DNA from 4 places in the Sodalis praecaptivus genome. Region 4 is predicted to be linked to each of the others. Evidence: predicted binding sites of a transcription regulator. Region 4 holds the regulator's gene; each other region holds the start of a gene.

Region 1 (7,914 bases), 2.2 Mb from region 4:
AAACAGTTGCAGCCAGCTGGTATCTGCGACTGGCTTCAGCTCGGGGCGCAAGGCCCTCCACCTACATGCCAGCGTGCCTTCTCCCGAAGTTACGGCACCATTTTGCCTAGTTCCTTCACCCGAGTTCTCTCAAGCGCCTGGGTATTCTCTACCTGACCACCTGTGTCGGTTTGGGGTACGATTCGATGTGACCTGGAGCTTAGAGGCTTTTCCTGGAAGCGTAGCATCAATTCCTTCACCACCGTAGTGGCTCGTCATCACGCCTCAGTGTTAAGAATGAGCGGATTTGCCTGCTCATTCCACCTTCACGCTTGAACCGGGACAACCGTCGCCCGGCGAACCTAGCTTTCTCCGTCCCCCCTTCGCAGTCACACCCAGTACAGGAATATTAACCTGTTTCCCATCGACTACGCCTTTCGGCCTCGCCTTAGGGGTCGACTCACCCTGCTCCGATTAACGTTGAACAGGAACCCTTGGTCTTCCGGCGAGCGGGCTTTTCACCCGCTTTATCGTTACTTATGTCAGCATTCGCACTTCTGATACCTCCAGCAGCCCTCACAGGCCACCTTCGCAGGCTTACAGAACGCTCCCCTACCCAACAACACTTACGTGTCGCTGCCGCAGCTTCGGTGCATGGTTTAGCCCCGTTACATCTTCCGCGCAGGCCGACTCGACCAGTGAGCTATTACGCTTTCTTTAAATGATGGCTGCTTCTAAGCCAACATCCTGGCTGTCTGTGCCTTCCCACATCGTTTCCCACTTAACCATGACTTTGGGACCTTAGCTGGCGGTCTGGGTTGTTTCCCTCTTCACGACGGACGTTAGCACCCGCCGTGTGTCTCCCGTGATTACATTCTACGGTATTCGCAGTTTGCATCGGGTTGGTAATCCGGGATGGACCCCTAGCCGAAACAGTGCTCTACCCCCGTAGATGACGTCACGAGGCGCTACCTAAATAGCTTTCGGGGAGAACCAGCTATCTCCCGGTTTGATTGGCCTTTCACCCCCAGCCACAAGTCATCCGCTAATTTTTCAACATTAGTCGGTTCGGTCCTCCAGTTAGTGTTACCCAACCTTCAACCTGCCCATGGCTAGATCACCGGGTTTCGGGTCTATACCCTGCAACTAGACGCCCAGTTAAGACTCGGTTTCCCTGCGGCTCCCCTATACGGTTAACCTTGCTACAGAATATAAGTCGCTGACCCATTATACAAAAGGTACGCAGTCACACCCCGAAGGATGCTCCCACTGCTTGTACGTACACGGTTTCAGGTTCTATTTCACTCCCCTCGCCGGGGTTCTTTTCGCCTTTCCCTCACGGTACTGGTTCACTATCGGTCAGTCAGGAGTATTTAGCCTTGGAGGATGGTCCCCCCATCTTCAGACAGGATATCACGTGTCCCGCCCTACTCATCGAGCTCACAACAAGCACACCTTCGGATACGGGGCTATCACCCTCTGTCGCCGGACTTTCCAGACCGTTCTCCTGATGCGCAAGCTGATGATGGCTCTGGGCTGTTCCCCGTTCGCTCGCCGCTACTGGGGGAATCTCGGTTGATTTCTTTTCCTCAGGGTACTGAGATGTTTCAGTTCCCCTGGTTCGCTTCGTTAAGCTATGGATTCACTTAACGATGATGCAACGAATTGCACCGGGTTTCCCCATTCGGACATCGCCGGCTGATAACGCTTCATATCAGCTCACCGGCGCTTTTCGCAGATTAGCACGTCCTTCATCGCCTCTGACTGCCTAGGCATCCACCGTGTACGCTTAGTCACTTAACCTCACAACCCTGAGCTGTTTGCACCTTGTCCGACGGGCTGCACGACCGAAATCCGGCGTTGCGCGGTGCTCGGCATCCTCATGGACATCAAGTCCACTGCGGTGCCTGCGTGCCGTGCGCCTGGGCTTTCAGCCGTTCGCGCCGTCTCGCTCGAGTGTCGCCATACTGGCGAGACCCGGCGGCGTCTGTGAAGACGCCACGGAGACGACAAGGCCTGTCGCGCTACAGTGATAACGCTTACGCGTTATCTCAGGTTTGCTTACTTCGTTTGAGAGACTCGCATACTGAGTTTGCACTTCAGCATGTGTTTCAAATTTTCAGCTTGTTCCGGATTGTTAAAGAGCGGTATTTCGCAGCGCGCTTGATAAACGCGCTCTGAAATAAATCAACGACAGAAAAACCTCTCATCCCGCAGGATGACAAAAACATTCCATGACGGAATGGTGGAGCTAAGCGGGATCGAACCGCTGACCTCCTGCGTGCAAAGCAGGCGCTCTCCCAGCTGAGCTATAGCCCCAAGTCGTTCACCTTGCATATGCCGTCGGTCACCCGCGCTGAGTCCGCCTACCTGCGTGCACAGGTAATGCCTCGTTCATCACAGTCAGTAAACAGGACGACAGCCAGTTTCCCTTTTCGCCGCATGCCGGACACCGCCTGACACGCTTGCCTGGCGGCAACACGCTGCGGTCTCATTCATCGGGATAAGCGAAACTGGTAGGCCTGAGTGGACTTGAACCACCGACCTCACCCTTATCAGGGGTGCGCTCTAACCACCTGAGCTACAAGCCTATAGAAGGTTTTTCTTGCTCGTTACAGTTATCAGACAATCTGTGTGGACACGTCACTCAACGTATCGTCTAGGTAAGGAGGTGATCCAACCGCAGGTTCCCCTACGGTTACCTTGTTACGACTTCACCCCAGTCATGAATCACAAAGTGGTAAGCGCCCTCCCGAAGGTTAAGCTACCTACTTCTTTTGCAACCCACTCCCATGGTGTGACGGGCGGTGTGTACAAGGCCCGGGAACGTATTCACCGTGGCATTCTGATCCACGATTACTAGCGATTCCGACTTCATGGAGTCGAGTTGCAGACTCCAATCCGGACTACGACGCACTTTATGAGGTCCGCTGACTCTCGCGAGATCGCTTCTCTTTGTATGCGCCATTGTAGCACGTGTGTAGCCCTACTCGTAAGGGCCATGATGACTTGACGTCATCCCCACCTTCCTCCGGTTTATCACCGGCAGTCTCCTTTGAGTTCCCGACCGAATCGCTGGCAACAAAGGATAAGGGTTGCGCTCGTTGCGGGACTTAACCCAACATTTCACAACACGAGCTGACGACAGCCATGCAGCACCTGTCTCAGAGCTCCCGAAGGCACCAAGGCATCTCTGCCAAGTTCTCTGGATGTCAAGAGTAGGTAAGGTTCTTCGCGTTGCATCGAATTAAACCACATGCTCCACCGCTTGTGCGGGCCCCCGTCAATTCATTTGAGTTTTAACCTTGCGGCCGTACTCCCCAGGCGGTCGATTTAACGCGTTAGCTCCGAAAGCCACGGCTCAAGGCCACAACCTTCAAATCGACATCGTTTACAGCGTGGACTACCAGGGTATCTAATCCTGTTTGCTCCCCACGCTTTCGTACCTGAGCGTCAGTCTTCGTCCAGGGGGCCGCCTTCGCCACCGGTATTCCTCCAGATCTCTACGCATTTCACCGCTACACCTGGAATTCTACCCCCCTCTACGAGACTCTAGCCTGCCAGTTTCAAATGCAGTTCCCAGGTTGAGCCCGGGGATTTCACATCTGACTTAACAGACCGCCTGCGTACGCTTTACGCCCAGTAATTCCGATTAACGCTCGCACCCTCCGTATTACCGCGGCTGCTGGCACGGAGTTAGCCGGTGCTTCTTCTGCGGGTAACGTCAATCGATAGCGCTATTTACGCCATCGCCTTCCTCCCCGCTGAAAGTGCTTTACAACCCGAAGGCCTTCTTCACACACGCGGCATGGCTGCATCAGGGTTTCCCCCATTGTGCAATATTCCCCACTGCTGCCTCCCGTAGGAGTCTGGACCGTGTCTCAGTTCCAGTGTGGCTGGTCATCCTCTCAGACCAGCTAGGGATCGTCGCCTAGGTGAGCCATTACCCCACCTACTAGCTAATCCCATCTGGGTTCATCCGATGGTGTGAGGCCCGAAGGTCCCCCACTTTGGTCTTGCGACGTTATGCGGTATTAGCTACCGTTTCCAGTAGTTATCCCCCTCCATCGGGCAGATCCCCAGACATTACTCACCCGTCCGCCGCTCGCCGGCAAAGAAGCAAGCTTCTTTCCGCTGCCGCTCGACTTGCATGTGTTAGGCCTGCCGCCAGCGTTCAATCTGAGCCATGATCAAACTCTTCAATTAAAAGCTTGATGCTCAAAGAATTAAAACTGGTATTCATATGAATATTCGTTGTTCACTCTTCAAGACTTGATATTTCGTGTATCGATATCGTCTTGTGAGTGCCCACACAGATTGTCTGATAAATTGTTAAAGAGCGCTGCGCTGCCGTCATCGGGCTGGCGCGAGGTGCGTATATTACGCTTTCCTCTTACAGAGTCAAGCCCGCCGGGCCAACTTCTGCGTCGTTCAGCCTGCTGCGCCGTAGCGGTAACAGGCCGGACAATGGAGGCGCATTATAGGGGGTTCCGGCCCCATGGCAACCGCTATTTTTGTCAAATGACACCGTTTGCTGCTTTCCACAGCAAATACCGGCTTATACCTGCTTTTACACAAACTTATCCACAACAACAGGCGCGAGAACAAAATTTGGCGAGCATCGCGCAATCGTTTTCGCTACAATTCAGGCAAATTTTTCTTGTCCGGGTCGAGTGGCCACGGACATCAATGCCGCTTCGGCATTGCCTGACAACGCCAGTTAACGTCATTGCTATTCATATCAAGGGTCATTTGCCATGCAACCACCACGTCCTGTCCGCCGCGCGCTGCTCAGCGTCTCCGACAAAGCCGGTATTCTGGAGTTCGCCCGCTCTCTGTCCCAGCGCGGAGTTGAGCTGCTTTCCACCGGCGGCACCGCCCGCCTGCTGGCCGAGGCGGGCCTGCCGGTCACCGAAGTGTCAGACTATACGGGCTTTCCCGAAATGATGGACGGGCGTGTCAAAACGCTGCATCCCAAAGTGCATGGCGGCATTCTGGGACGTCGCGATATTGATGACGCCGTTATGCATGAGCATGACATTGCGCCGATTGATATGGTGGTGGTCAACCTTTATCCTTTCGCCGCCACGGTGGCGCGCGCGGACTGTACCCGCGAAGAGGCGGTGGAGAATATTGATATCGGCGGCCCCACCATGGTGCGCTCTGCGGCCAAAAACCATAAAGATGTGGCAATTATAGTCAACAGCGCCGACTATCCCGCGGTGCTTGCGGAAATGGACAGCCACGGCGGCTCGCTCACCTTGGAAACCCGATTCGACCTAGCGATTAAAGCATTTGAACATACCGCCGCCTATGACAGTATGATTGCCAACTACTTCGGCAGCCAGGTGCCGGCCTATCATGGCGACACCAAGCAGCCTTCCGGCCGCTTTCCACGCACCCTCAATCTCAACTTTATCAAGAAACAGGACATGCGCTACGGCGAGAACAGCCACCAATTGGCGGCGTTTTATACCGATCCCGAAATGCATGAAGCGTCGGTGGCCACCGCACGGCAGCTACAGGGGAAAGCCCTCTCCTACAACAACATCGCCGACACCGATGCGGCGCTTGAATGCGTGAAGGCCTTCACCGAGGCGGCTTGCGTCATCGTTAAGCACGCCAATCCCTGCGGCGTGGCCACCGGCGATACCCCGCTGGCAGCCTATGATCGCGCCTACCAGACTGACCCCACTTCCGCGTTTGGCGGGATTATCGCCTTCAACCGGCCGCTGGACGCCGAGACCGCCAAAGCGATCGTGAGCCGCCAATTTGTGGAGGTCATTATCGCCCCGGCCGTCGACGATGACGCCCTGACGGTGCTGGCCGGTAAGCAAAACGTGCGGGTACTGGCCTGCGGACGCTGGCAGCAGCAGACGCCGGGGTTGGATTTCAAACGGGTTAACGGCGGCCTGTTAGTGCAGGAGCGCGATGTGGGTATGGTGGATCTGCAGGATCTGCAAGTGGTTACCGAACGCCAGCCGACAGAGGCGGAAATGCGCGATGCGCTGTTTTGCTGGAAGGTGGCGAAATTCGTCAAATCCAACGCCATCGTTTATGCCCGCGAGCAGCGCACCATCGGTATCGGCGCCGGACAAATGAGCCGCGTTTACTCGGCAAAAATCGCCGGCATCAAGGCGGCGGACGAAGGTCTGGACGTCAAGGGATCGGCGATGGCCTCTGACGCCTTCTTCCCGTTCCGCGACGGTATCGACGCCGCGGCGGCGGTAGGCGTACGCTGTGTCATTCAACCGGGCGGATCGATTCGCGATAACGAAGTCATCGCCGCCGCCAATGAGCATGGCATCGCCATGATCTTTACCCATATGCGTCATTTCCGCCATTAAGCCCAGGAGTTAGCTCGCCATGAATATTTTGATTATCGGCAACGGCGGACGTGAACACGCCTTGGCCTGGAAAGCCGCGCGATCGACGCTTGCCGACAACGTCTATGTTGCGCCCGGCAACGCCGGCACCGCGCTGGAACCCACGTTGCAAAATGTAGACATCGCCGCGACCGATATTCCGGCGCTGGTCGCCTTTGCCCAAGAACGTCACATCGGGCTGACCATCGTGGGACCGGAAGCGCCGCTGGTGAAGGGGGTGGTGGATGCTTTCCGCGCCGCGGGCCTGCGGATTTTTGGCCCAACGCAAGCCGCCGCGCAGTTGGAGGGTTCCAAGGCCTTTAGCAAAGACTTCCTTGCCCGCCACGGTATTCCCACCGCGCGCTATGAGAACTTTACCGAGGTCGCGCCGGCGCTGGACTATGTGCGTCAGCGGGGCGCGCCGATCGTTATCAAAGCGGACGGTTTGGCTGCGGGTAAGGGCGTGATTGTCGCCATGACGCTGACGGAAGCGGAATCCGCCGTGAACGATATGCTGGCCGGCAACGCTTTTGGCGATGCGGGGCACCGTATTGTCATTGAAGAGTTTCTCGACGGAGAAGAGGCCAGCTTTATTGTCATGGTAGACGGTGAGCATGTGCTGCCGATGGCCACCAGCCAGGATCATAAACGCGTGGGCGATGGGGATACCGGCCCGAATACCGGCGGTATGGGCGCTTATTCACCGGCGCCGGTCGTGACCGATGAGGTCCATCGCAGGGTGATGGAGCAGGTGATTTGGCCAACGGTGAAAGGCATGGCGGCGGAGGGGAATGTCTATACCGGTTTCCTGTATGCCGGCCTGATGATAAGCCCTGATGGCCAGCCGAAAGTCATTGAGTTTAACTGCCGCTTCGGCGATCCGGAAACCCAACCTATTATGTTGCGCATGCGATCCGACCTGGTCGCCCACTGCCTGGCGGCCACCGAAGGCCGTTTGGACGAGGAAACCTCCGAGTGGGATGAACGGCCGGCGCTGGGCGTGGTATTGGCGGCGGGAGGTTATCCCGGCGACTACCGCACCGGGGATGAAATCAGCGGTCTACCGACAGCCGAGGCGGAAGGGGAAAAAATCTTTCACGCCGGCACCCGCCTGCATCAGGGTAAGGTATTGACCCAGGGAGGCCGCGTGCTGTGCGTCACCGCGCTGGGGGCGACCGTTGCCGACGCGCAGGCCCGGGCCTACCGCGCGGCCAAGCCTGTCCATTGGCATGAGGGTTTTTGCCGCCGCGATATCGGCTATCGCGCTATCGCTCGCGAAACCTAAACCCTCTCACGGAGCGGGGCCAGCGCGGTCCCGCCCCGCCAAGGCGGCCTAGAGATCGTTCTCATTCGGCTGCCAGCGGCAGAAATTCTCATTGGCGACCAGCAGCAGCTGGGTGCCTTCCGGCGCGTCCAACCAGGCAATCCCTAAGTCTCCCGACGCGTTGCGGGTGCGGCCGGCAAGCCAACCCGCGGCGCGCGCGTCAAAATCTGGCGTCGCCGTCCCACCCTGGCAAAGCGTAATCACGCCGTTATGCCAAATTCCCTGCTTTAACCGGACCTGGCCGGC
Region 2 (7,914 bases), 2.3 Mb from region 4:
CATTGAACAGCGCGTTAAGCAGCGAGATTTTCGAGAAGGTCAGTTTTGATGATGCTTTTCAGGATTAGCGTTTATGCGGAGAAAGGCTTCGAGGTGTTGTTTCCGCTATTTCTTTTCTCCAGCGCTATTTTTTGCGGTTATACGCGAGTCAATAATCTCTTTCACCTGTCCGCGCTGTGCCTGATGGGGATGCTGGCGGGCAATCCCGTCCTGCGACGTCGACTCTTCAACGACCGGCGGTTCAATACCGGGCTGTCGCTGACCGCTTTGATGTTGGGCTACTTTTGCCTTACCACACTATGGTCCGCCCAGCCAAACGACCTGGTTTCCGACCTCACCCACGCTCTCTATCTGCTGCTGTTTATGATTATGTACCGATCCATGGTCCTTCAGGGCCATCGGTCGATCGCGCTATGGGCCGTAGCCGCCGGGATGATGGTGCTGGTAGCGCTGACGTTTTTGACCGTCAATACCCAGACTATCCTAAGCAATCGCCTGACGGACGGTTTTTTCGGCGCGCCGGCTAACGTTATCGATCTGGCGGGCTATTTCGCGTTGGGCATCTTTATGTGCCTTATCATTATGCGCGACACGGGCGCGCGCTGGCTCTATTTACCGGTCGCCGTGCTGTTGCTGGCCCTCTTGCTTACCCAAAGCCGCGGCCCTTTACTGTCGTTGCTCTGCGCGCTGGCCGTTTTGTTGACCTTACGATCGTCAGTGCGTCGGCGCCATCTCGTGGCGGTGGCGCTGATAGGGGTAGGGGTGGCAGCCCTGTTGTTGATGACCCGCTTTGGCGATATCTTTTTGCAGCGCATGGCGAACGGCTACCAGCAAAGTTTCATCCGTTTCGGCATTTGGCGCCACACGTTGGCGCTGGCGGCGCAGAAACCCTTTTTCGGCTGGGGACTGGATGAACAGCTGTCGTTTATCAACCTGCTGGGCGATAGCATCACCACTACCCATAGCCTGTATCTGGCCGCGCTGCTGAAAGGCGGCGCAGCCGGCGCATTGCTGCTGGCGCTGGTCATAAGCTACGGCTTCATCATGGCCAAGCGGCAGTGCGATGGTCATCAGGGGCTGGAGGGGGCGCTATTTCTGTTCGCCGTCGGGTTTTACCTTACCCAGGGCATGTTTATCATCGGCAATCCCAACGTCGCCTGGTACATGTTCTGGTTCCCGCTGGCGGTGGTGCTGACGCTGCCGTCGCCCGCCCCTCAGACCGAGGCTGCCGATTGCCCCAGGCGGTGCTGATAATACTGCGCCAGCGTCATACCGATTACCCGATTTTGCAACCCGTCGAACAGCATCTCCAAATCGTGATATAGCCGCTCTATGGCGGCCTCGTCCTTGAACGTCGGGCTACCGCCCGGCATAAACTCGGACGAATGCAGCATAAACTCCACATAATCACTTCCGGCGGCCAGGCTCTGCGCCGCCACCTGGCACATTTGCGCGGCGTTGCCGCCGGCGGGCCGTAACCATTGCACCGAAGGGCCACGCCGTTTACCGCGCAGACGATCGTAAACCTGACTGATTGCATTCACCCACGGGGCGTGCTTGTAGGCGGTGGTCACCGGCACTTCCAGCAGCCGTGAGGCGCCAGGACGTGAAATATCCTCGGGATCGATAAAATAGGCGCGATCGGGAAAATGACGGTAATTGCTGCCGCCCGCCCCTGACGGCGCGCCGGGGGAGCGACGCCAGTCCACCCGCGGAGTGACGGAGCAATCCACCTGATAGCCCAGCTCAAGCAGCATCGCGGCGTAGCGCTCGTCAAACGCCCAGCGGCCGGCGCGATGGCTTAACATCTTTGTCTGGAAAGTCTCTTCCAACAGCTGCGTCATAAACAGAATTTTCTCCCGCATCACCGCCTCGGGATATTCAATCAGGTAAGGCTTATGACGCCCGTCATTGCCGGTGAGATCGTGGGCAGGCGGGCTATTCCAGGCGTGCAGATGCATGCCGATTTCCGCGCTGCCGCGCGCTATGGCGTCGCGGGCGAAGTCCACAAAGGCGTCGTCCATCGCCATTTCATAATTGGTGAGATACACCGGCTTGAAGCGATACTTTTCGCATAATGTCTGGAAACGCGGCAGAAAACGGGCGTTCTCGGTAGTAATATGCCCATGGTTTTGCCAGAGATTGTCGCCTTCTGTGTCTATAGTAATAATAAAAGCAGGGGTAGCCATACCGAGTCCAGTCTGAAATCAGAGAAATCCATGTTACGCAGCCGCCGTTAACAGCGCAAACTGGATTGTTCGCGATAATCTACCCAACAGGTGCGCCAATGTGATGGATACCTTCATGGTCTCGATGAAACTTAAGGAGATTTTCATCTCGCCTTAGGGTAGGATCACCGAGAAAACAGACCGTGTACAGCGGCATACAGCGGAAATCAGCATGCGTATATTGATGATCATTGATGGTTTACCCGGCGGGGGCGCAGAGAAAGTGCTGCTAACGCTCGCGCAGGGGTTAGCGTCCCAGGGCCATCGGGTGTCGATATTTTCGCTGCGGGGAGTGTGCGACTACGCGCTACCGGACGGCATTGAGTATCAGATTATCGCTGACCACGCCAGCACCCCCTGGCGCAAACTGACGGAGCTATCGCGCCGGGCGCGGGCGCTGGATAAGGCGGTGCTGGCATCGCAACAGCGCAACGGCGAGTTCGATCTGGTGGTCTCCCATCTGCACAAAACCGACCGCATCGTGGCGCTCAGCCGCGTGTTACCGCGGGATCGCATCTGGTTTTGTCTGCATACCATGTTTTCGTTGGGCTATTTGGGCCATCGCACGGGCTTCTCCCGCTGGCTGAAACGCCAGAAAATTCATGCGCTCTACCAAAACCGCAATATTATCGCCGTCTCGCGCGGCGTCCTGGATGATATGCGCCAAGCCTTCAACGTGATGCCGCGCCATGCCGAGGTGATTTACAACCCCTTCGATTTCAGCGCTATCCGTCGGCTGGCCGAGGCGCCTTGTGAACTGGCCGGTCAGGATTACCTCATTCACGTTGGCCGTTTGCATGAAAATAAACGTCAGGATCGGTTGCTGAAAGCCTACGCCGAAAGCGGTATTCAGGCGCCGCTGGTCATTCTGGGCAAAGGCAGCGACGCTATGCTGCGGCGGCTTAAGTCCTTGGCGCAAGATCTGCAAATTACCGATCGGGTGTTGTTCAAAGCGTTCAATACCAATCCTTATCCCTATATCCGCCACGCCCGTATGCTGATCTTAAGCTCCGATAGCGAAGGGTTTGGTAATGTGCTGGTGGAAGCGCTTATCTGTGACACGCCGGTGGTCAGCACCCGTTGTCCCGGCGGTCCGGAGGAGATTCTGGACGGCGAACTTTCCGCGGGGCTGGCGGAGTTGAGCAGCGTTTCGCTGGCGAAAACCATGCGCGCGGTTTATGACCGGCCGCCGGCGATTTCCTCTTCCCGTCTGCAAGCCTACGAGATAACGACGATTTGCCGGCAATATATCGCCTTGGCGCAAGGTGCGTCCTGACGCCGGCGGCAGCGCCAGGCGCTTTTCATCCGATAAAAGACCCATGACGACAATGACACAACCGGAATCCGCAACGATTAAGCTAAGCGTTATCGTTCCTCTGTATAACGCCGGCGCCATGTTTCACACATTTATGTCTTCCCTGTTGGCGCAAACGCTTACTGACCTGGAAATCATCTTGGTCAACGACGGTTCGACGGATGGTTCGGAAGTGCTGGCGCATGAATACGCCGAGCGCTATGCCCATGTCCGGGTAATTGACCAGCCCAACGGTGGGGTATCGCGCGCGCGCAACGCCGGCCTGGCGACGGCGCGCGGCGTCTATGTCACCTTTCCCGACGCCGACGATATGCTCTATCCCACCCTATATCAGCGGCTGTTGACGATGGCGGAGCAGGATGACCTGGATGTGGCGCAATGCAACGGCGAGCGTTTTTTCGCCGGCTCGCAGCGGATTAAGACGCTTATTCCCCTTGATCGCCTGAGCTCGACCGGCGTACTGAGCGGTAGCCAATGGCTGCGCCGAGCGCTGGCCACCCGGCGTTACCTGCATGTGGTCTGGCTCGGCATCTATCGCCTGTCGTTGATAAAGCAGTTGGATTTGCGCTTTGAGCCGGGGCTGCATCATCAGGATATACCCTGGACCACCGAGCTGATGTTCAACGCCCGCCGCGTGCGCTATACCCAGGACGTGCTGTATCGCTATTACATCCACGAGAGGTCCATCAGCAATCGAAAACGAACCGGCGTGAAAAACGTCGAATATCAGCGGCATTATTTGCGCATCGCCGAGCTACTCGAAGGCATCAACCGGCGCTATCGCGGCAAAATCCCTCTTTACCCTGAGTTTGCGCGGCAGGTGACCCATGAAGCGCTGTCCGTTTGCCATGCGGCACGGCGCGAACCGGATCCGGCGGCGCGGCGGATGATCATTAGCGATATTTTCAGCAGCGGCACCCATAAACGCATGATCCGCAATGCGCGCGGCATCCGCCAGTGGTACCAGCTGCTGCTGTGGCTGTGCCGTCTCTACGCCTGGCGCCGGCGATAACCCGAGCGCCATTAACGCTCTCCGGCGGTATAGCGATAGCTGAATGCCCGGCGCACTGCGCCGCCGGTTTTTTTTGTTCCTCCGTTAGCGCGACGCCTCACCTCTTACGGCTGGGGCCTGTCTTCATCATCTGCCCCAGGATCCCTATCCTACGGCGGTGAAAGCTTAGCCTTTGCCATTTGACCCCACCACATCCGGCGACTGCCCTGCTGGCACCCTTTGGCTGCCGTTCAACCACGCTGGCGCTTCGCCCCTCATACCACAACCTGTCGATACCGCTCGCGATGATTAATGAGATATTGCGAAGCGCGACCCCGCCGCGTAATCCCCGCTCTGAGCGCGGACTGGGGCGCCCATCGCCCAGTTTGCCGCGTTTACCCCGCTTCTCTGACTAACGTTTGCTTGATGAATAGAGGTTGTCGACACCATTTTCGATACTTATAATTATCTAATAATGGTATTCCTTACCGGAATTTACCGGATAAAGCAGGTGTTCACCCTTGGCGATTCTCATTTCCTGGCCGGTCCTGCTCAGTAATCCACTGTTTGATACAGGTCCGCGCCACCATGCCCACGCGTCACGACGATACGCCCTTCCTGCCCCGCAAGATTTTACTGATTAAATTACGCCACCATGGCGATATGATTTTGACCACGCCGGTGATTAATAATCTGCGTCAGCATTATCCGGCGGCGGAAATTGACGTGCTCTTGTATAAAGAAACGGCGCCGATCCTGGCGCATCATCCGGCGATAGGCCAGATCCACGTCATCGATCGTCAGTGGAAAAAACAGGGCCCGCTGCGTCAGTTGGAACAGGAATTCGCGTTAGCGCAAACCCTACGCGCGCGCCATTATGATCTTGTCATCAATCTTGCCGATCAATGGCGCAGCGCGATTATCACGCTGCTCAGCGGCGCGAGGTTGCGCATCGGTTTTAATTTCACCAAGCGGCGTTCTTTTCTCTGGCGCCTGGCGCACAACCGTCTAGTGGCTACCAGCAACCACGCGCAACTGCACACCGTGGAACAAAATCTCAGTATTCTGGAACCGCTTAACCTTGCCATTACCGACCGCAGTTGCAGCATGTACTTTACGGCGGCGGATAAAGTCCGGGGCGAAACGTTATTGCGCGAACAAGGGGTGTCGGGCGACTATATCGTTATCCAGCCGACCTCGCGCTGGTTGTATAAATGCTGGGACGACGCCAAAATGGCGCAGCTGATTGAAGGATTGGCAACCAGCAGGTTGCCGGTGGTGCTGACCGCTGCGCCTGACAAAAAAGAATTGGAGATGGTTGATCATATCATTTCGCTTTGCCGCGCAGTGAAACCCGTCTCCCTGGCCGGGCAGCTCTCGCTGCCTCAGCTGGCGGCGGTCATAGAGGGTGCACGCCTGTTTATCGGCGTCGATTCTGCGCCTATGCATATGGCGGCGGCGCTGGACACCCCCTGCGTGGCGCTGTTCGGCCCGACTAAACTGCAGCGCTGGCGTCCCTGGAGCGAAAAGAGTACCGTGCTGTGGGCCGGCGATTACGCCGAACTGCCGGATCCGGATACGATTGATACTCAAACCCGGCAGCGCTACCTCAGCGCGATACCGCTTGAGCCGGTGCTGACGGCAGCGAGAGGCTATTTATCAGCACCCGACCCGCTGACGGTAAGGGATCTTGCGCCGTAAACGCGCGACGCCGGCGGAAACGCGCCATCGGCCTACCGCGCGGTGCCGGCAAGGGCATTTGCGCCATCGCAAACGGCCGCCCGTGGATCGCGGCGGCAAGGGAAACTCCGACATGACAACTATCCGCCTGGCGATAGTACGGCAAAAATACCGTCCCGACGGCGGCGCGGAACGCTTTATCTCCCGCGCCTTGGAAGCGCTTGATAACAGCGGACTGGAACTGAACATCATTACGCGCCAGTGGTCAGGCGAACCGCAGCCCGACTGGCAGGTGCATATCTGTAACCCGCGCGGTGGTGGCCGCATCGCACGCGAGCGCGGTTTCGCCGATGCCGCCCGGCGGTACTGGCAACAGCACCATTTCGATCTGGTGCAAAGCCATGAGCGCATCGCCGGCTGTGATGTGTTCCGCGCCGGCGATGGCGTCCACCGGGCGTGGCTGGCGCAGCGCGCGCGCATCATTCCCGCCCATCAGCGCTGGCTGACGCATATCAGCCGTTATCACCGCTATGTGCTGTCGGCGGAACGCGACATGTTTCAATCCCCGCAGCTAAAGAAAATCATCTGCAATTCGGCGATGGTGCGGAACGATATCATGCACTATTACGGCGTAGCGGAAGATAAGTTCGCTCTGATTTACAACGCCATCGATCCAAATCGATTCGCCCCCGCCGACGGCGCGCAACGCCGGGCGGCACGGGAAGCGCTATCGATTCCGGAACAGGCCTGCGCGCTGATTTTCGTCGGCTCCGGTTTTGCGCGCAAAGGGCTACGACAGGCCCTTAGCGCGGTAGCCGACACCGATCGCTACCTGATTGTCGTTGGACAAGACAAACACCAGCGGCGCTATCAGGCCCTGGCGCAAAGCCTGGGCTGCCTGTCGCGCGTGCGTTTCACCGGGGTCCGCCAAGATGTGCTGCCCTGTTACCACGCCGCGGACGCGCTCATCCTGCCGACGCTGTACGACCCGTTCCCCAACGTGATCCTTGAGGCCATGTCCTGCGGCCTGCCGGTCATCACCAGCCAGCGCTGCGGGGGCGCGGAATTTATTGAGCAGGGCCGCGAGGGCTTTGTCTGCGATGCGCTGGATATCGCCAGCCTGAAGACGTTCGCCGCCGAGATGCCGTCCCGGGAGCGAGATCCCGCCATGGGCGCCGCCGCGCGCCAGCGGGTAAGCACTTGCACGCCGGCAAATCTTTCACGTCAGCTTATGGGTCTTTATCGGCAACTGTTATCATAGCCGTGGCGTCGGTCTAGGATGGCTCGCGCGCCGCGGCCGGCAATCAGCACTAATCAGATAAATGCCTGCCCGCTAATGAGGGATAATGACTTATCTGCTAGCATGTTCCCGATTTTGGGGAAATTCACATTATCTGGTTAAAAACTCACTCAGCACATGGGTCGCTGTGCCTTACAATAGTTAATTATAATGATCTACAACATAATCATATATTTAATCCAGCCGCTGGTGTGGATACGGTTATTATGGCGCAGTAGAAAAGCGCCCGCCTACCGCCGCCGCTGGCCCGAACGTTACGGCTTTTGCCAGGGCAAGGTGAAACCCGGCGGTATCATGCTGCATTCCGTGTCGGTAGGCGAGACGCTGGCGGCCATACCGCTGGTGCGCGCCCTGCGCCACCGCTACCCGTTGCTGCCTATTACCGTCACCACGATGACGC
Region 3 (7,914 bases), 1.0 Mb from region 4:
TGCGGCGGGCTGTTGCTGATGGCGCAAGTGCAGGTCGGCATGCGACAGCGTCAGCAGGAATTGGTGGTCTACCGGACATTAGGCGCTAGCCGCAAATTACTGCGCTGGACGTTGTGGAATGAATTTGCCTTACTCGGGCTCGTTGCGGGCGCGGTGGCCGCGATCGGCGCCGAGGCGGCGCTGATGCTGTTGCAGCGGCGGGTATTCGATTTCCCCGCCCGACCGGATCCTTATCTGTGGTGGGCGCTGCCCCTCGGGGGTATGCTGCTGTTATCACTGCTGGGGACCGTGCTTGGCGCCCGTCTGGTGCAAAGAAAGGGACGGCTGGGACAGGATTGGACGTAATCGTTTACAAAATGGGAACATTAACGCAACAAAAAATAATCAGCAGAGTGACAACCGGGTTGACAGGGCCCGGACCCCTGCTGCACAGTAACGGCCTGGCGTCACACTACAATGTAAATAGGTCCGCCAACAACGCAGAGGTTATCAGCCAGATATCTCAGCCACTTCGCAGATCCACTCTGCCCACTTAGCACCAGGAAGTGTTATCCGGAAAACCCGCGTTTCCGCTTATGCTCCCAATGGGTGTCAACGGTGAACGCAACGGTTCGGCACTCTTCACGATAGTTGCAATCGCTATGAGAGAGAGGAGTTAACGTAATAAATGACTACGACGTCCAAGATTATCTATACGCTCACCGATGAAGCCCCAGCGCTGGCGACCTACTCGCTGCTGCCGATCATCCGTGCGTTCACCCAATCCCTGGGGATCGCCGTCGAAACCCGCGATATCTCGCTGGGGGGTCGTATTCTCGCCAATTTCCCCGAACATCTGCAATCGGATCAGCGCCTCTCGGATCACCTGGCGGAGCTGGGTCAACTGGCGGTGACGCCCGAAGCCAATATCATCAAGCTGCCGAATATCAGCGCCTCGCTGCCGCAGCTGAAAGCCGCCATCAAAGAGCTGCAAACGCAGGGCTATGCGGTGCCGGATTACGTTGACGAACCGAACACGGATGCGCAAAAAGAGGCCAAGGCCCGCTACGACAAAATCAAAGGTAGCGCGGTTAACCCGGTTCTGCGCGAAGGTAACTCCGATCGCCGCGCGCCGCTGTCGGTGAAGAATTACGCCCGCAAACACCCGCACCGCATGGGAGAATGGTCGGCATCGTCTCAATCCCACGTTGCCCATATGCACGAGGGCGATTTCTACGGCAGCGAGAAATCGGCGCTGATTGAACGCGATGGTAACGTTAGTATCACTCTCGTCGGCCGCGATGGCGCCAAGCAGGTTTTGAAAGCCAAAACGGCGGTGAACGCCGGCGAAATCATCGACGCCGCGGTCATGAGCAAAAGGGCGTTGAGCAGCTTTATCGCGCAGCAGATCACCGATGCCAAACGGCAGGGCGTGCTGCTGTCGCTGCATTTGAAAGCGACTATGATGAAGGTGTCCGATCCGATTATGTTCGGTATCGTGGTGTCTGAATTCTATAAAGAGGTGCTGGCCCGCTATAACGATAAACTGAAAACGCTGGGCTTCGACGCCAACAACGGTATTGGCGACTTATACGCCAAAATCAAAGAATTGCCCGCCGCTGAACAGACGGAAATCACACAAGCCATCGAGGCGCTGTACACCGAGCGGCCATCGCTTGCCATGGTGAATTCCGACAAAGGCATTACCAATTTGCATGTGCCTAGCGATGTTATCGTGGATGCGTCGATGCCGGCAATGATCCGCGATTCCGGCAAAATGTGGGGGCCCGATGGCCAACTGCATGATACCAAGGCCATTATTCCCGACCGCTGCTATGCCGGTGTATACCAGGCGGTAATTGAAGATTGCAAGCAGCATGGCGCTTTTGACCCCAAGACCATGGGCAGCGTGCCCAACGTGGGGTTGATGGCGCAAAAGGCTGAAGAATACGGCTCTCATGACAAGACCTTCCAGATCCCCGCCGACGGCGTGGTGCAGGTCGCCGATGAGGCGGGCAACGTGCTGCTGGCCCATCCGGTAGAGGCGGGCGATATTTGGCGCATGTGCCAGGCTAAAGATGCGCCGATTCAGGATTGGGTGAAGCTGGCGGTCAACCGCGCCCGTGAATCCAATACGCCGGCGGTATTCTGGCTCGATCCGGCCCGTGCGCACGATGCGCGCATGATTGAGAAAGTGCAGCGTTATTTGCAGGAGAATGATACCGACGGGCTGGATATTCGTATCCTGTCCCCGGTCGACGCCACGCGTTTTTCCATCGAGCGGATCCGCGCGGGCAAGGACACTATTTCGGTCACCGGCAACGTGCTGCGCGATTATTTAACGGATCTCTTCCCGATTATGGAGCTGGGTACCAGCGCCAAAATGCTCTCCATCGTGCCTTTGATGGCGGGCGGCGGCCTGTTTGAAACCGGCGCCGGCGGTTCCGCCCCCAAACACGTTCAACAGTTTGTGCAGGAAAACCACCTGCGCTGGGATTCGCTGGGAGAATTCCTGGCGCTGGCCGCCTCGCTGGAGCACGTCGGTATCGCCGCCGGCAACAGCAAGGCCAAAGTGCTGGCGAAAACGCTGGATCAGGCAACCGGCAAATTCCTCGACGCCAACAAATCCCCTTCCCGTAAAGTCGGTGAGCTCGACAACCGCGGCAGTCACTTCTATCTGGCGCTGTTCTGGGCGCAGGCGCTGGCGGAGCAGAACGAGGACACGGCGTTAAAGCAGCAGTTCACCGAGCTCGCGCGCACCTTGGCTGATAATGAGCAGAAAATTGTGTCGGAGCTGAATCAGGTGCAGGGTAACGCGGTGGATATCGGCGGCTATTATCATCCGGATCCCGCGCTGACCAGCAAAGCCATGTGCCCCAGCGCCACCCTCAACGCCGCGCTACAGGCGGTGGGCGCCTGAGGCAGGCCGCCGGGCAGCCCCTGCCCGGCACGCATTGACAACAACGCGCCGCATACGGCGGCGCAGGAGCCAGTGCATTGTCACGATCGGCGCGCATTGGCAACAATGCGGCGCATACGTCGGCGCAGGAGCCAGTGCATTGTCACGATCGGCGCGCATTGGCAACAATGCGGCGCATACGGCGGCGCAGGAGCCGGTGCGTTGTCACGATCGGCGCGCATTGGCAACAATGCGGCGCATACGGCGGCGCAGGAGCCGGTGCGTTGTCACGATCGACGCGCATTGGCAACAATGCGCCGCATACGGCGGTGCAGGAGCCGGTGCATTGTTACGATCGGCGGACGATGGACTTATCGCGTCGGTCAGCGCAGCGGGCAATTCGTTGGCAATGTTGTGGACAGAGCGAGCCGCGCCCGCTCAACCTCAACCGGCCAGTTTCTGCCTTGCCCAGTCGATCCCGTGTTGGTATTCCGCCGGCAGTAGCGTTGCCAACCGCTGCAGGCTGCGGCTGAGTGCCGCGCTATCAGGATGGCTAAGATTCAAATGTCCGACCTTGCGCCCCGCGCGCACCTCTTTTTGGTACCAGTGCAAATGCACTAGCGAGTCCGCCAGCCAATCGATATTCACGTCGCTGCCTATAATATTCACCATGGCCGCGGGCGCGCTGACGACCGGTGCCGGTAGCGGCAGCGCCAGAATAGCGCGTAAATGCAGTTCAAATTGACTGATGGAAGCGCCATTTTGCGTCCAGTGGCCGCTGTTATGCACCCGCGGCGCCAGTTCATTGATAAGCAGCCGATCGCCGACAATAAAGCACTCCATCGCCATCACGCCGACATAGTCCAGCTCATGCAGGATAGCGCCGAGCATATTTTCCGCCTGCTGTTGCAGGCCGCTATCCGTGGCGGGAAAGACGACGCTGGCGCGCAGAATGCCATCCTGATGGAAATTATGGGTCAGCGGATAAAAGACCTGGACGCCATCGGCGGACCGGGCGCCGACCAGCGAGACCTCCCCATCGAAGGCGATGCCCTGCTCGACGATGCAACTGCCGTAGCACTCCTGCGGTAGGGTGGCCTCTTCGCCTGGATGCAGCCGCCATTGGCCGCGACCGTCATAGCCGCCCACCCGGCGTTTTACAATGGCCAAATTGCCGAAGGAAACAAACACCTCCGGCCATTGGGCGGCACCCGCCAGCGGCGCCCAGGGGGCGGTGGCCAGACGCAACTGGTCCAGCAGTTGCTTTTGCGTTAGCCGGTCGGCCAACCTGGGGAAAATATCGCGATTAACGAAGCCCGGATGACGCGCCAATTCGCGGGTGAGGGCGGTTTCCGGCCAGCGCTCGATTTCGGCGGTGATGACGCTTTGGCCGAAGGGCACCGATTCGGGTTCGGCGTCCAGCCCGACCGGGTACACCGCGATACCCAGCGGCTCGCCGGCTTGCCGCAGCATACGACCCAACTGGCCGTTGCCCAGTACGCAGACCGGCTTCATGCCTGTTCCCTCGGATCGGGATGGCTCAGGACCTCATCGGTTTGCCGTTGGCGCCACTGGCTCAAACGATCGGCCAGCGCCGCGTCATGCAGCGCTAAAATTTGGGCGGCCAGCAGGGCGGCGTTGGCGGCGCCGGCTTTGCCGATGGCCAAGGTACCGACCGGAATACCGCGCGGCATTTGTACAATGGAATAGAGACTGTCCACGCCGCTCAGCGCCGCGCTTTGAACCGGCACCCCGAGCACCGGTACCAGCGTCTTGGCCGCCAGCATGCCCGGCAAATGCGCCGCGCCGCCCGCGCCGGCGATAATCACCGCATAACCGTTGTCGGCCGCCTGCTCGGCGAAGCGGAATAACTTATCAGGGGTACGGTGGGCTGAAACAATTTCCGCCTCAAAGGGAACGTTTAACGCGGTGAGAATTTCCGCGGCAAATTGCAGGGTGCTCCAATCGCTTTGGGAACCCATGACAATCGCGATCTTTGCCGTGGCGTGGTTGGATTGCATACGCGTCGTGCTCCTGTGGTCATAATGTCGGCGTTCTTAACAGACCCTGCGGCCTGGCTAACCGGGCGTAGAGCATATCATGGGTCCCGGTAGAGGAAAACGGTTGCGTAGCCGCCGGCGGCGTGCGCGGCGAAGGAAAAAATGCGCTGTGCGGGTTATACTGCACCGAAATGTTGCTTTAACTGAATAGCTTGCCCTGGCCGGTGCCGGCGGGGCTCAACGGGATATCTGCGATGGAAACCACACCAAAGGAAAGCGCGCCGCTTACGGTAACCTACCCGGGCGCGGCCTATTGGGCTTTCGGCGATAGCGCGCAAATGGCCGACGAGTTGGGCGCACTGGTGGTAGGGGGCATAAAAACCGCCACCTGCTGCTCGCTGCAGGCTTACCAACAGGATGCCAGCTCCCCGCGCATTGGCGACTACAGCGTGATCCTCGATGGCAGGGAGCGCCCGCTGGCGGTTATCCGCACCACCGCCTTGCGCCTGCTGCGTTTTTGCGACGTCACGGCGGAAATGGCGGCCAAAGAAGGCGAGGGAGATCTTAGCCTGGCCTACTGGCGTGAAACCCACCGGGCGTTTTTTGAACGTGCCGGCCACTGGTCGGAAGAGATGGCGCTGGTGGTGGAAGAGTTTATGCTGGTGGAGACCTTATAGACCCGTGCAGAGGTGGCCTGGTGCCCTACGAGCCCCCGGTTGAGCGGGAAACCCTGGCGGCAAAAGGCCCCGGTGGCTGCGCTGAGGGGATAAGCGCCTCTCGTGGTCGAGAAGATAACGCCGGGCGCGTGCCAAACTTCAACTGCCGAAAGGGAACTCGTGCAGCGTGACGCCCTTGGCCGTGACCTCAATGGCCGACCCCTGGCGGTGCCAGGCGCCAAGCACCGCGCGACGGCGCTCCCCGGGCAGCTCATGTATCGCCGGCCGGTGGGTATGGCCATGGATCATCACCGTCGCGCCGGTGTGCGCCAGCACCGCCATGACCGCCTGCGCGTTGACGTCCATGATATCGGCGGTTTTGCCGGCGTTGACACGAAGACTATTGGCGCGCATCCTGTCGGCGATGCGCAACCGCAGCCGCAGCGGCAGCGACAGAAACAGCCGCTGCAGCCAGCGTTGATGCACCCGGCGGCGAAAACGCTGATAATCGCTATCGTCGGTACACAGCGTGTCGCCATGCAATATCACCACCCGAAGCCCGTCAAGCTGCATAACCTGTTGCGCGGGCAGCAGCGTCATTCCGCAGGCGCTGGCGTAGCGCTGGCCAAGCAGGAAATCACGATTACCGTGAATGAAATAGCAGGGAATACCGCGTTGACCCAGCGCCCGTAGCGCGACGGCGATCTCGTGATGCAGCGGATTGGGATCATCATCGCCTATCCACACCTCAAACAGGTCGCCAAGAATATACAATGCTTGCGCGGCGACGGCGCGGGTACGTAGAAAATGCAGAAAACCGGCGGTAATCGCCGGCTCCTGTGCGCAAAGATGAATATCCGCGACGAACAGCGTTGACATGCGGCTAAGGTTACTCCGCGATCGTCACATGGGTAATGATGACGTCGTCTTTCGGTACATCCTGGTGCATCCCGCTGCGGCCGGTCGCGACGCCTTTGATTTTATCCACCACGTCCAGACCCTCGGTCACTTCGGCGAAGACACAATATCCCCAGCCGTCGGGACGCTCAGAACGGAAATTCAGGAAGTCATTATCCACCACGTTGATAAAAAATTGTGCGGTGGCAGAATGCGGATCGTTGGTACGGGCCATCGCCAGCGTACCGCGAGTGTTTTTCAGACCATTATTGGCTTCGTTTTTTACCGGCGCCTGGGTCGCCTTTTGTTCCATACCGGGGACAAAGCCGCCGCCCTGGATCATGAAGCCATTAATCACGCGATGGAAAATGGTGTTGTCATAAAACCCGCTGCGGCAATAATTGAGGAAATTCTCAACGGTTAACGGCGCTTTTTCCGCAAAAGTTTTGATAACGATATCGCCGTGATTGGTATGTAAAGTAACCATATTTAATGTCCTGAAAGTCTGATGAATTGCATTCATACGAAGTGTACGGGCAGAGGGGTTTTATAGCATAACTCTGGCATAGAGTCAGCATTGTCCCCCGTTTCCCTCCGTCGGCCGAATGACAGCACCGCGTCAAGCACGGGGAATTCCGGGCATACCCTTGCAATAGCTGCGGCTTCAGGGTTCAATACCCCGTTAGGTTTATTGACCTTTACCGCTGGGCGCTCTACACGCGTAATCCGCAGACACATGGAATGATTTTCGATGCTAAAGATTTTTAACACCCTGACACGCCAAAAAGAGGAATTTAAACCTATCCATGCCGGTAAAATCGGTATGTATGTGTGCGGCATTACCGTGTATGACCTCTGCCACATCGGCCATGGGCGCACTTTCGTCGCCTTTGATGTCGTTACCCGCTATCTGCGCTATCGCGGCTATGAGGTCAATTATGTCCGCAATATCACCGATATTGAAGACAAAATTATTCGCCGCGCTGCGGAAAACGGTGAACCCTTTCATCAGCTTACCGATCGCATGATCCAAGAGATGCATCTCGATTTCGACCAGCTGAATATTTTGCGTCCCGATCATGAACCGCGCGCCACGCACTATATGGACGCGATTATTGAACTGGTGGGGCAGCTTCTGGCCAGAGAACATGCCTATGTGGCCACCAACGGTGATGTGATGTTCGCCGTGGACAGCGACAGCGACTATGGCCTGTTGTCCCGCCAGGATCTGGCGCAGCTCCAGGCCGGCGCTCGCGTCGAAGTCGCCGAAGTAAAACGCAACCCCATGGACTTCGTGCTGTGGAAAATGTCGAAGCCCGGCGAGCCGAGTTGGCCATCGCCGTGGGGCGACGGCCGGCCCGGCTGGCACATTGAGTGTTCGGCCATGAACAGCCGGCAGCTTGGCCATCATTTTGATATTCACGGCGGCGGTTCGGACCTGATTTTCCCGCACCATGAAAATGAAATCGCACAGTCCACCTGT
Region 4 (7,914 bases):
CGCGGCAGCGGGACGAATATTAACGGGCTCTATCACGCCTTGCAAGGGGAAAACGCGTTTTTTCCCCCGAACGCCGATTGATTGTCGAGGGAATGTGCATTAAGCCGGCTTTTTCACCGATCAAGAGGCGTCATGCCCCTTAGCGCGCCGCCCGACGCAAAATGCGCGCGGGGGTTTGGCGCTGTAGCCAGCGCATCCGGCACATCATCAAAACGGCGGCTGAGGTCAGACCGACAATAAACCCAATCCAGAAACCGCTGGGACCCATGGCGGGTCGCAGCCAATCCGTCAGCGCCAGCACGTACCCGCACGGCAGGCCGAGCAGCCAATAGGCGGTAAAGGTGATAAAGAAGATCGACCGGGTATCCTTATAGCCGCGCAGCACGCCGTTGCCGATAACCTGGATGGAATCAGAAATCTGATAGAGGGCCGCTAGCAGCATTAAATGCGAGGCCATGGCCACGACCGCCGGCGTATCGTTATACAAGAGCGCAATCCGCTCACGCAGCAGACTGGTAAACAGGGCGGTGCAGCAGGCCAGCGTGACGCCTATCATCAGGCTGGCCCTGGCGCTGACTCGCGCCTGCTCAACATCGCCTTCCCCCAGGCGAAAGCCGATGCGGATGGTGGCCGCCACGCCGATCGATAGCGGCAGCACAAACATGAGCGAGCTGAAATTCAAGGCGATCTGATGGCCGGCCACCGCGATGATGCCCAGCGGCGCGACCAGTAGCGCCACCAGCGCAAACAAGGTGACCTCGAAAAACAGCGAGAGCGCCACCGGCAATCCCAACGTGAACAGTCGCTTTAGCGCTATTGGATCGGGTTTTTGCAGCCCGCCGGTTAAGCGCAAATCGCGAAATGAGCTGGTCCGGCGCATATAGGCGCGCAAGAGCAAAAACATTATCCAGTAAACCGACGCGGTCGCGACGCCGCAGCCGACGCCGCCCAGCGCCGGCATGCCGAGTTTGCCGTGAATGAAAACATAGTTGATGGGAATATTGCTCATCAAACCGATGAAGCCTATCACCATGCCCGGTTTGGTGCGGGAGAGACCTTCGCACTGGCAGCGCAGTACCTGAAAGAACAGATAGCCCGGCGCGCCCCACAGCAGACAGCGCAAGAAGGCGACGGCCTTCTCCGCCAGCGCCGGCTCGACGCTGTGCATATGCTCGATGACAAGATGGCTATTATACAGCAGCACCATGATGACCAGCGCCACGCCCAGCGCCAGCCAGAAGCCCTGACGTATCTGATGGGCAATCCGGTCTCGCCGTCCGGAGCCGTTGAGCTGCGCGATAACCGGCGTTAGCGCCAGCAGCAGGCCGTGACCGAACAAAATGACCGGCAGCCAAATGGAGGTGCCCACCGCTACCGCGGCCATATCGGTGGCGCTTACCGAGCCGGACATAATGGTATCCACGACCCCCATCGCCGTTTGCGATACTTGGGCGAAAATTACCGGGATGGCCAAAGCCAGTAAGATACGCGCTTCCTTAACATAATTTTGCACGCGGACACCTTTGTTGCGAGTGACGAACCGAATTTATTAATGGAACCCGCACGCGTTGACATGGCTGGATCCTTTTAGCGGCATAGTGTAATGCATTTTGTCGACGAAGATAGCAGGAAAATGACGCGATATAAGGGGCATAGCCTCTATGGTATCCTGTCAGTATTTGGAATTCGTCATATTATGGGGCAAACTGAGCGCCGAGTTATTCGGTGTAGCCAGATGAGGAAAACGCATGTTTACGGGGATTGTTCAGGCCACCGCGCCCATTACCGCGATTGAGGAAAAAGACCATTTTCGTACCCATCACGTCCGCCTGCCGGCGGCGCTGTTGCCGGGTTTGACCATCGGCGCGTCGGTGGCCCATAACGGCTGTTGCCTGACGGTGACCGGCATCGCGGGCGACGTGGTCAGCTTCGATCTGATGAAAGAAACGCTCCGGCTGACCAACTTAGGCACGCTTAAGGTCGGCGATGAGATCAACCTGGAACGGGCTGCGACCCTGCAGGCGGAGATTGGCGGTCATCTGATGTCAGGGCATATTATCTGCACCGCCGAGTTGACCAAAATCGTGACCTCGGAGAACAATCGGCAAATTTGGTTTTCCTTGCCGGACAGGGCGCTGATGAAATACATCCTGCATAAGGGTTATATCGGCGTTGACGGTATTAGCCTGACGGTAGGCGAAGTCGCGGGCAACCGTTTTTGCGTACATTTAATTCCTGAAACGTTGCTGCGCACCACGCTCGGTAAGAAACGACTCGGCGATAGCGTCAATATCGAAATTGACCCGCAGACGCAGGCGATTGTCGACACCGTAGAGCGGGTTTTGGCGGCGCGCGAGCGCGCCTGACCCAGATGGGCGGCGGCGCGGTCTGACAGCGCCGTCATATGCGCCGGCAGCCATGACGGCGCAACGTTGTTTACCGCGCGACGCGCAGACCGCCTTCGACGCCCCGAGGGCTGAACAGAACCTGCCATAGCTGGATATTGCGGGCGCGGAACGCGCCGGCGCAGGCCTGTAAGTAGTAAACAAACATGCGGTAAAAACGTTCGGAATAATTGCCCTGCAACGTCGGCCAGGCGGCGATGAAGCGTTCATGCCAGGCCATGAGCGTGCGATCATAATCCGCGCCGAAATTATGCCAGTCTTCCATGACGAAATGGGGCTCGCTGGCATCGGCAATATGCCGTACGGACGGCAGGCAGCCGTTCGGGAAGATATATCTGTTAATCCACGGATCCACATTCATATCGGTCCGGTTCGCGCCGATGGTGTGCAGCAAAAACAGACCGTCGGGTTTCAGATTACGGGCCACCACATCGAAATAGGTTGGGTAGTTTTTCGGCCCCACGTGCTCGAACATCCCTACCGAGACAATGCGATCGAATTGCAAATTTAAATCGCGATAATCCTGCAACAAAATCGTGACATCTTGCCCTGCGCAGCGCGTTTGCGCCAGCTTTTGCTGCTCGGCCGAGATAGTGACGCCGTGGACTTTAACGCCATAATGTTGTGCCGCATAATTCGCCAGACCGCCCCAGCCGCAACCGACATCCAATAGCGACATCCCCGGCTGCAATTGCAGTTTCTGGCAAATCATCTCCAGTTTATTTTGCTGGGCCTGCTCAAGGCTGGCGGCATGAGGCCAATAACCGCAGGAATATTGCATATACGGATCGAGCATCAGCGAAAAGAGGTCATTGCCTAAATCGTAATGTTCTTTACCGACGATCCAGGCCCTTTTGCGCGATTGGAGATTAGTCAGGCGCGCCGCGGCGACGCGTAGGGTATCTTTTAAATGATGGGGGAGCTTATTTTCCAGTCCGCTGCGCAACGCACGCTGAAAAAACATATCCAGCCGTTCGCAATCCCACCAGCCATCCATGTAACTTTCACCTAAACCCAGTGAACCGTCCTGTAGTACGCGCTTAAAAAAATCCGGGTTGTTGACGCGAATATCGAATGGACGGGATCCATTGATTTCAATGTCGGCTTCAGCGAGTAATTCATGGACGATGCGATACCAAGCGTTATCCTGAAAGCTCAGGTCTTCAACACACGAGGAACTCATAGCTTCTCCATCACCTTTCTTCTAAAAATACCTCGTCAGGAAGAGCCAGGCGCTGCCTGCGAGCTTTTATAAGAATCCACGGTAAGCCGTGGTGTCTGATACGACAAATTAACAGAGGAATAGAAACTCAGAATGGTTGTTAAACCGGCTGCTTTGCACGAAAAAAGCATGCATGAGTAAACATCAGGTCCCTAAAGCAAAATGAATAAACAACTCGTTATAATTGTTAACGTAATTGAGTATAAGCCTGCATCCGGCTTTAGACAACTCCAAAAACAGCAATAGGAATAATAGCCTAAGTTAATGATAACTTTGGGAAACAGTTACACTCCTCAAAGAGTTAGTGCGCCTAAAGAGTTATTATTCATTTCCGCGTCGCGGGGAAATTGACGCGGCCAGGTAGCGCGTAAAACGCCGTGCATAATGGCCAATGCCGCCGCAAACACGGGGCCTCAGCCATCGACGGCACTGGATTAGCGGTTACGGTAGGGGCCATCGGCCACCGAACAGCGCTCCACCAGGGTGGGATGAACCTCGATCGTCTGCGCGGCTTCCCGCTTGCTGATGATCCTATCAAGCAGCATGGTCAGCGCGGATTCCCCTAATACGGCCTTGGGCTGATCCACCGTGGTAAGCGCGGGGGTGAAATACCGCGAGTGGCTGACATTATCGTAGCCTATCAGTGAAATGTCTTGCGGTACGCGCAGCCCATGCTCGTGGATGGCGCACAATGCGCCCATCGCCATCTCGTCGCCGCCGCAAAATATCGCGCTGGGACGGTGGGACTGGGCCAGAATATGTTGCATGGCGCGATAACCGGAAGCCGGCTCGAAATCACCTTGAACAATCCAGGCCTGGTTGGGCAGAATATCGGCCTCTTTTAACGCATGAAGATAACCGCGGTGGCGCCCGCCGCCGGTATTGCGCGCCAGCTGGCCGGGAATGGCGCCAATATCCCGGTGGCCGCGATCGAGTAAATAGCGGGTGGCCATATAACCGCCGGCAAAGGCATTATCGACGATAGTATCGGTAAAATCGCCGCGCACCTCACCCCAATCCATCACCACCATGGGAATATGGCGATATTCTTCCAATAGCCGCAACAGGGCTTCGGGGTATTCGGCGCACATCACCAACAGCCCATCGACCCGCTTTTGCGCCAGCATTTGCAAATAGGCCTGCTGTTTCGATGTTTCGTTGTGGGAATTGCACAGGATAAGGGTGTAGCCTTTGGCAAAACAGTGATGCTCTATGGATTCAATTATCTCGGCGAAATAGGGGGCTTCGCTGGTGCTGGCCAACAGACCGATGGATTTGGTGCGGTTGACCTTCAGGCTGCGCGCCACCGCGCTGGGGGAATAGCTGAGCTGTTTGATGGCGTCCCATACGGCGCGTTTGGTCTCCGGCGCCACGAAGCGGGTTTTATTAATCACATGGGAAACCGTAGTCGTTGATACCCCCGCGTGTTTGGCTACATCTTTTATGGTTGCCATCTCTAAACTACTCCTGGATCCCTCGGCAGCAGGGGATAATGCTATGTGAATCGTTTGCCTGCCAACAAAAGGCAATTTTCCTCGATTTGTCGAGAAAGTGAAAGCGTTATATGCGTTGAGCCGCCGGCGGGACATGCTTTTTGGCCACGGTTATGGCAAGATAGAGAACGAATACCGACTAACTTAGCCACCTGACGCAGAAGCGTTAAAAGGAAATATCATGAGCCGCGATTTTGCTTGGTCGTTAACGACTACCGTCTTTTCGCTGTTGGTCATTATTATCTTCAGCTTTACCGCCGTATTGAATTGATCGCGTTTGGCGCCGCGCCAAACTTCACCCAGACGGTAAAAAGGGCTCCAGGCCCTTTTTTTTGTCATCTTTAAACCACTTCTAGGGAGCTGGATCGAATTGCGGCCCAGGAACGGCGCGCGGATCGGCACGGTGAACTGGCGCGGACGTCAAAAGGCCCTTAGGACCTACGCTGCGACGGCAAGGGGGAGAGGCTGTCGCGCGTGGCCGTCAGCGAATGGTGGTGGGCGTCATCACGCGGCGGGCGCCGACATAATGATCCTGCCAATAATCTTCGCTCAGGTAGCTGATACGGATGTCACGCCCGGTGCGGGGTGACTGAATGAAACGGCCATTGCCCAGATAAACCCCGACATGATCCGCCGTGCCGCGGTTGCGGATGCGGAAAAAGACCAGATCGCCGCTTTCCAACTCGCTCTTTTTCACCGGCGCTGCATCCCGCAGGTGGTACATTTCGTTCGCGGTACGGGGCAGCGGCACGCGGATTAAGTCTTTATAGGCGTAGTAAATCAACCCGCTGCAATCGAATCCGGTGGTCGGCGATTTACCGCCCCAACGATAGGGCTTGCCCACCTGCGACATCAGTTTGGCCATCGCCGTTAATTTGGCGTGCTGGTAGCGAACCTTGTGGCTTTCGCTCATGCGCAATGGCTGCGCGTCTGCCGCCATGGCCGTCGTCCGGGCTTGCGCGCCGCCGCGATGGCGTCCATAGGCTTTCTTCAGCCCTTTGCCGGCGGCCTGGTTATGCGCCAGACGCGTATTTTCACGTTGGCGGCGGGAAGACGTAATGGGGCTTTTACCCACCTTCACGGCGGCGGTTTTATCGCTGGTGACGCTTTTCGTTTTCGCCCGCTGCCCGGCGGCGTGCGTTTTTGCGGCGGTGGTTTTGCCGGCGGTTGGCGCTGTGTCGGCGGGGGGCGTTTTGGTGGCGACGGCCTTGCGGGGTTTCACCACGGCGGATTTTAACTTGGGATTACCCAAATGCTCGCTCTCGGTGCTGCGGGTCTTTTTTTGCAGCTTAACGGGCTTGCGCTTGCGTCGGTCATCGGTTTTCGCCGCGCTGGCCTGCGATTTACGTTGATCGGCATTGACTCCCGCATTCGGCGCGGCGTGCGCGAGATTGAGAAAGAGCTGGGTAAACAGCAGCACAAAAAGCGTAAAGCATAAACGCATGATAAACGCTATCCTCTGTGGCCCAAGGTCGGGGGAAAATGACGGCTCAGCTGAATTTAAGCTATTTGCGGTTCTAATGCATCCGTATTTTCCTACAGATTGTGAATAAACGTGAATAACATGCGCGATGCGGCATTTTTGCGCGCGGGCAGCCGTAAAAAGCAACGGTTTTACAGCCCGTTAAACGCCCTAGTCGCAAATCTGCGCCGCCGCAAGGGCAGACCCGGCGTTCGTGCCCGTTGTATCACGGCCGGGGCGGCTGAAGCCCGCCTGCGGGGCTAACGTGAAAAAAGCATTTAAATGTTCCCCCCGGAATCGTTAGAATAGTGAATTACGTCAGACCCGATGCATGATAAATAAAAGCCAGCCACTGGCTTAAGGAAGCGAGACAATGACCACGACTATCGAAAAAATTCAGCAACAGATCGCCGAGAATCCGATTCTTCTGTACATGAAGGGCTCGCCTAAATTACCGGGCTGCGGTTTTTCCGCCCAGGCGGTACAGGCGCTGTCCGCCTGCGGTGAGCGTTTTGCCTATGTCGATGTGCTGACCAATCCGGATATCCGCGCTGAACTGCCAAAATTCGCCAACTGGCCGACCTTCCCGCAGCTGTGGGTGGACGGCGAGCTTATCGGCGGCTGCGACATCGTCATTGAAATGTACCAGCGCGGCGAGCTGCAGCCGCTGATTAAAGAAACGGCGGTAAAATACAATTCGCAAGCGGATAACGCGCAGTAACGGGTGGAATGTGCGCACTATAGCGCGCCGTCCCGATGCCGTCCGGCGCTAATGCGCCACGGCCGAGAGACCGCCTCGGCGCTATCGCACCCAAAACCACCCAAGGCACAGCGGGTGGTTTTTTTTGCCTCTCAGCGTGCCGGGCGCGGGGCAGTGCGGGCGTCATCGCCGCCCGGCATGCCCTGCGGCGTTCGCTAGGCAACCTCTCAAGCGCCAAGGCGCCGTACCATCCCCATGACGCCCCGGGGACGGGCAGGTGGTGTGCCCTGCAAGCGCCAAAGCCCTGTCATTGTCCGCGCGGACGGCCCGCGGCGTGGCAGCGTTTACAGATCGATAGCGGGGTTGGCGCGATCCTGCGCGGCGCAAGCCTCCTCTTCGGCGTCACCCGTGGCGGGTAGTGCGACCGGCCAGCCGCCCAGACGTTTCCAGCGATTGACCAATTCACAAAACAGGGTCGCGGTACGTTCGGTATCATAGAGCGCCGAATGCGCTTCACCGCTGTCAAAGGCAATGCCGGCGGCGCTACAGGCTTTCGCCAGTACGGTCTGGCCGAGCACCAGCCCGCTGAGCGCCGCCGTATCAAAGGTGGCGAAGGGATGGAAAGGGTTGCG

Evidence for each region. The regulator PurR, encoded in region 4, represses purine synthesis genes. The targets are predictions, from matches to a motif close to CANGCAAACGTTTGCNTG.
Region 1: the regulator PurR is predicted to act here: its motif matches at 4,602-4,619, upstream of purH (bifunctional phosphoribosylaminoimidazolecarboxamide formyltransferase/IMP cyclohydrolase).
Region 2: the regulator PurR is predicted to act here: its motif matches at 4,943-4,960, upstream of rfaQ (putative lipopolysaccharide heptosyltransferase III).
Region 3: the regulator PurR is predicted to act here: its motif matches at 4,992-5,009, upstream of purE (5-(carboxyamino)imidazole ribonucleotide mutase).

What each region holds. Positions count from the first base shown of each region.
Region 1 covers NZ_CP006569.1:4,488,690-4,496,603, forward strand. Annotated here, with positions in the region: rRNA gene SANT_RS19935 (23S ribosomal RNA) at 1-1,782, opposite strand, end outside; tRNA gene SANT_RS19940 (tRNA-Ala) at 2,223-2,298, opposite strand; tRNA gene SANT_RS19945 (tRNA-Ile) at 2,494-2,570, opposite strand; rRNA gene SANT_RS19950 (16S ribosomal RNA) at 2,644-4,185, opposite strand; gene purH (bifunctional phosphoribosylaminoimidazolecarboxamide formyltransferase/IMP cyclohydrolase) at 4,737-6,326, shown strand; gene purD (phosphoribosylamine--glycine ligase) at 6,346-7,629, shown strand; gene SANT_RS19965 (DUF1481 domain-containing protein) at 7,678-7,914, opposite strand, start outside.
Region 2 covers NZ_CP006569.1:4,600,930-4,608,843, forward strand. Annotated here, with positions in the region: gene SANT_RS20470 (sugar glycosyltransferase) at 1-68, shown strand, start outside; gene SANT_RS20475 (O-antigen ligase family protein) at 49-1,251, shown strand; gene SANT_RS20480 (deacetylase) at 1,215-2,189, opposite strand; gene SANT_RS20485 (glycosyltransferase) at 2,401-3,504, shown strand; gene SANT_RS20490 (glycosyltransferase) at 3,557-4,555, shown strand; gene rfaQ (putative lipopolysaccharide heptosyltransferase III) at 5,123-6,235, shown strand; gene SANT_RS20500 (glycosyltransferase family 4 protein) at 6,348-7,475, shown strand; gene waaA (lipid IV(A) 3-deoxy-D-manno-octulosonic acid transferase) at 7,665-7,914, shown strand, end outside.
Region 3 covers NZ_CP006569.1:3,374,301-3,382,214, reverse strand. Annotated here, with positions in the region: gene ybbP (putative ABC transporter permease subunit YbbP) at 1-345, shown strand, start outside; gene SANT_RS15100 (NADP-dependent isocitrate dehydrogenase) at 668-2,899, shown strand; gene purK (5-(carboxyamino)imidazole ribonucleotide synthase) at 3,323-4,393, opposite strand; gene purE (5-(carboxyamino)imidazole ribonucleotide mutase) at 4,390-4,899, opposite strand; gene SANT_RS15085 (ASCH domain-containing protein) at 5,133-5,555, shown strand; gene SANT_RS15080 (UDP-2,3-diacylglucosamine diphosphatase) at 5,694-6,413, opposite strand; gene ppiB (peptidylprolyl isomerase B) at 6,424-6,918, opposite strand; gene cysS (cysteine--tRNA ligase) at 7,183-7,914, shown strand, end outside.
Region 4 covers NZ_CP006569.1:2,338,157-2,346,070, reverse strand. Annotated here, with positions in the region: gene SANT_RS10380 (MATE family efflux transporter) at 140-1,513, opposite strand; gene SANT_RS10375 (riboflavin synthase) at 1,749-2,366, shown strand; gene cfa (cyclopropane fatty acyl phospholipid synthase) at 2,437-3,588, opposite strand; gene purR (HTH-type transcriptional repressor PurR) at 4,062-5,081, opposite strand; gene SANT_RS24095 (YnhF family membrane protein) at 5,302-5,391, shown strand; gene SANT_RS10360 (C40 family peptidase) at 5,602-6,564, opposite strand; gene SANT_RS10355 (Grx4 family monothiol glutaredoxin) at 6,956-7,303, shown strand; gene rnt (ribonuclease T) at 7,627-7,914, opposite strand, start outside.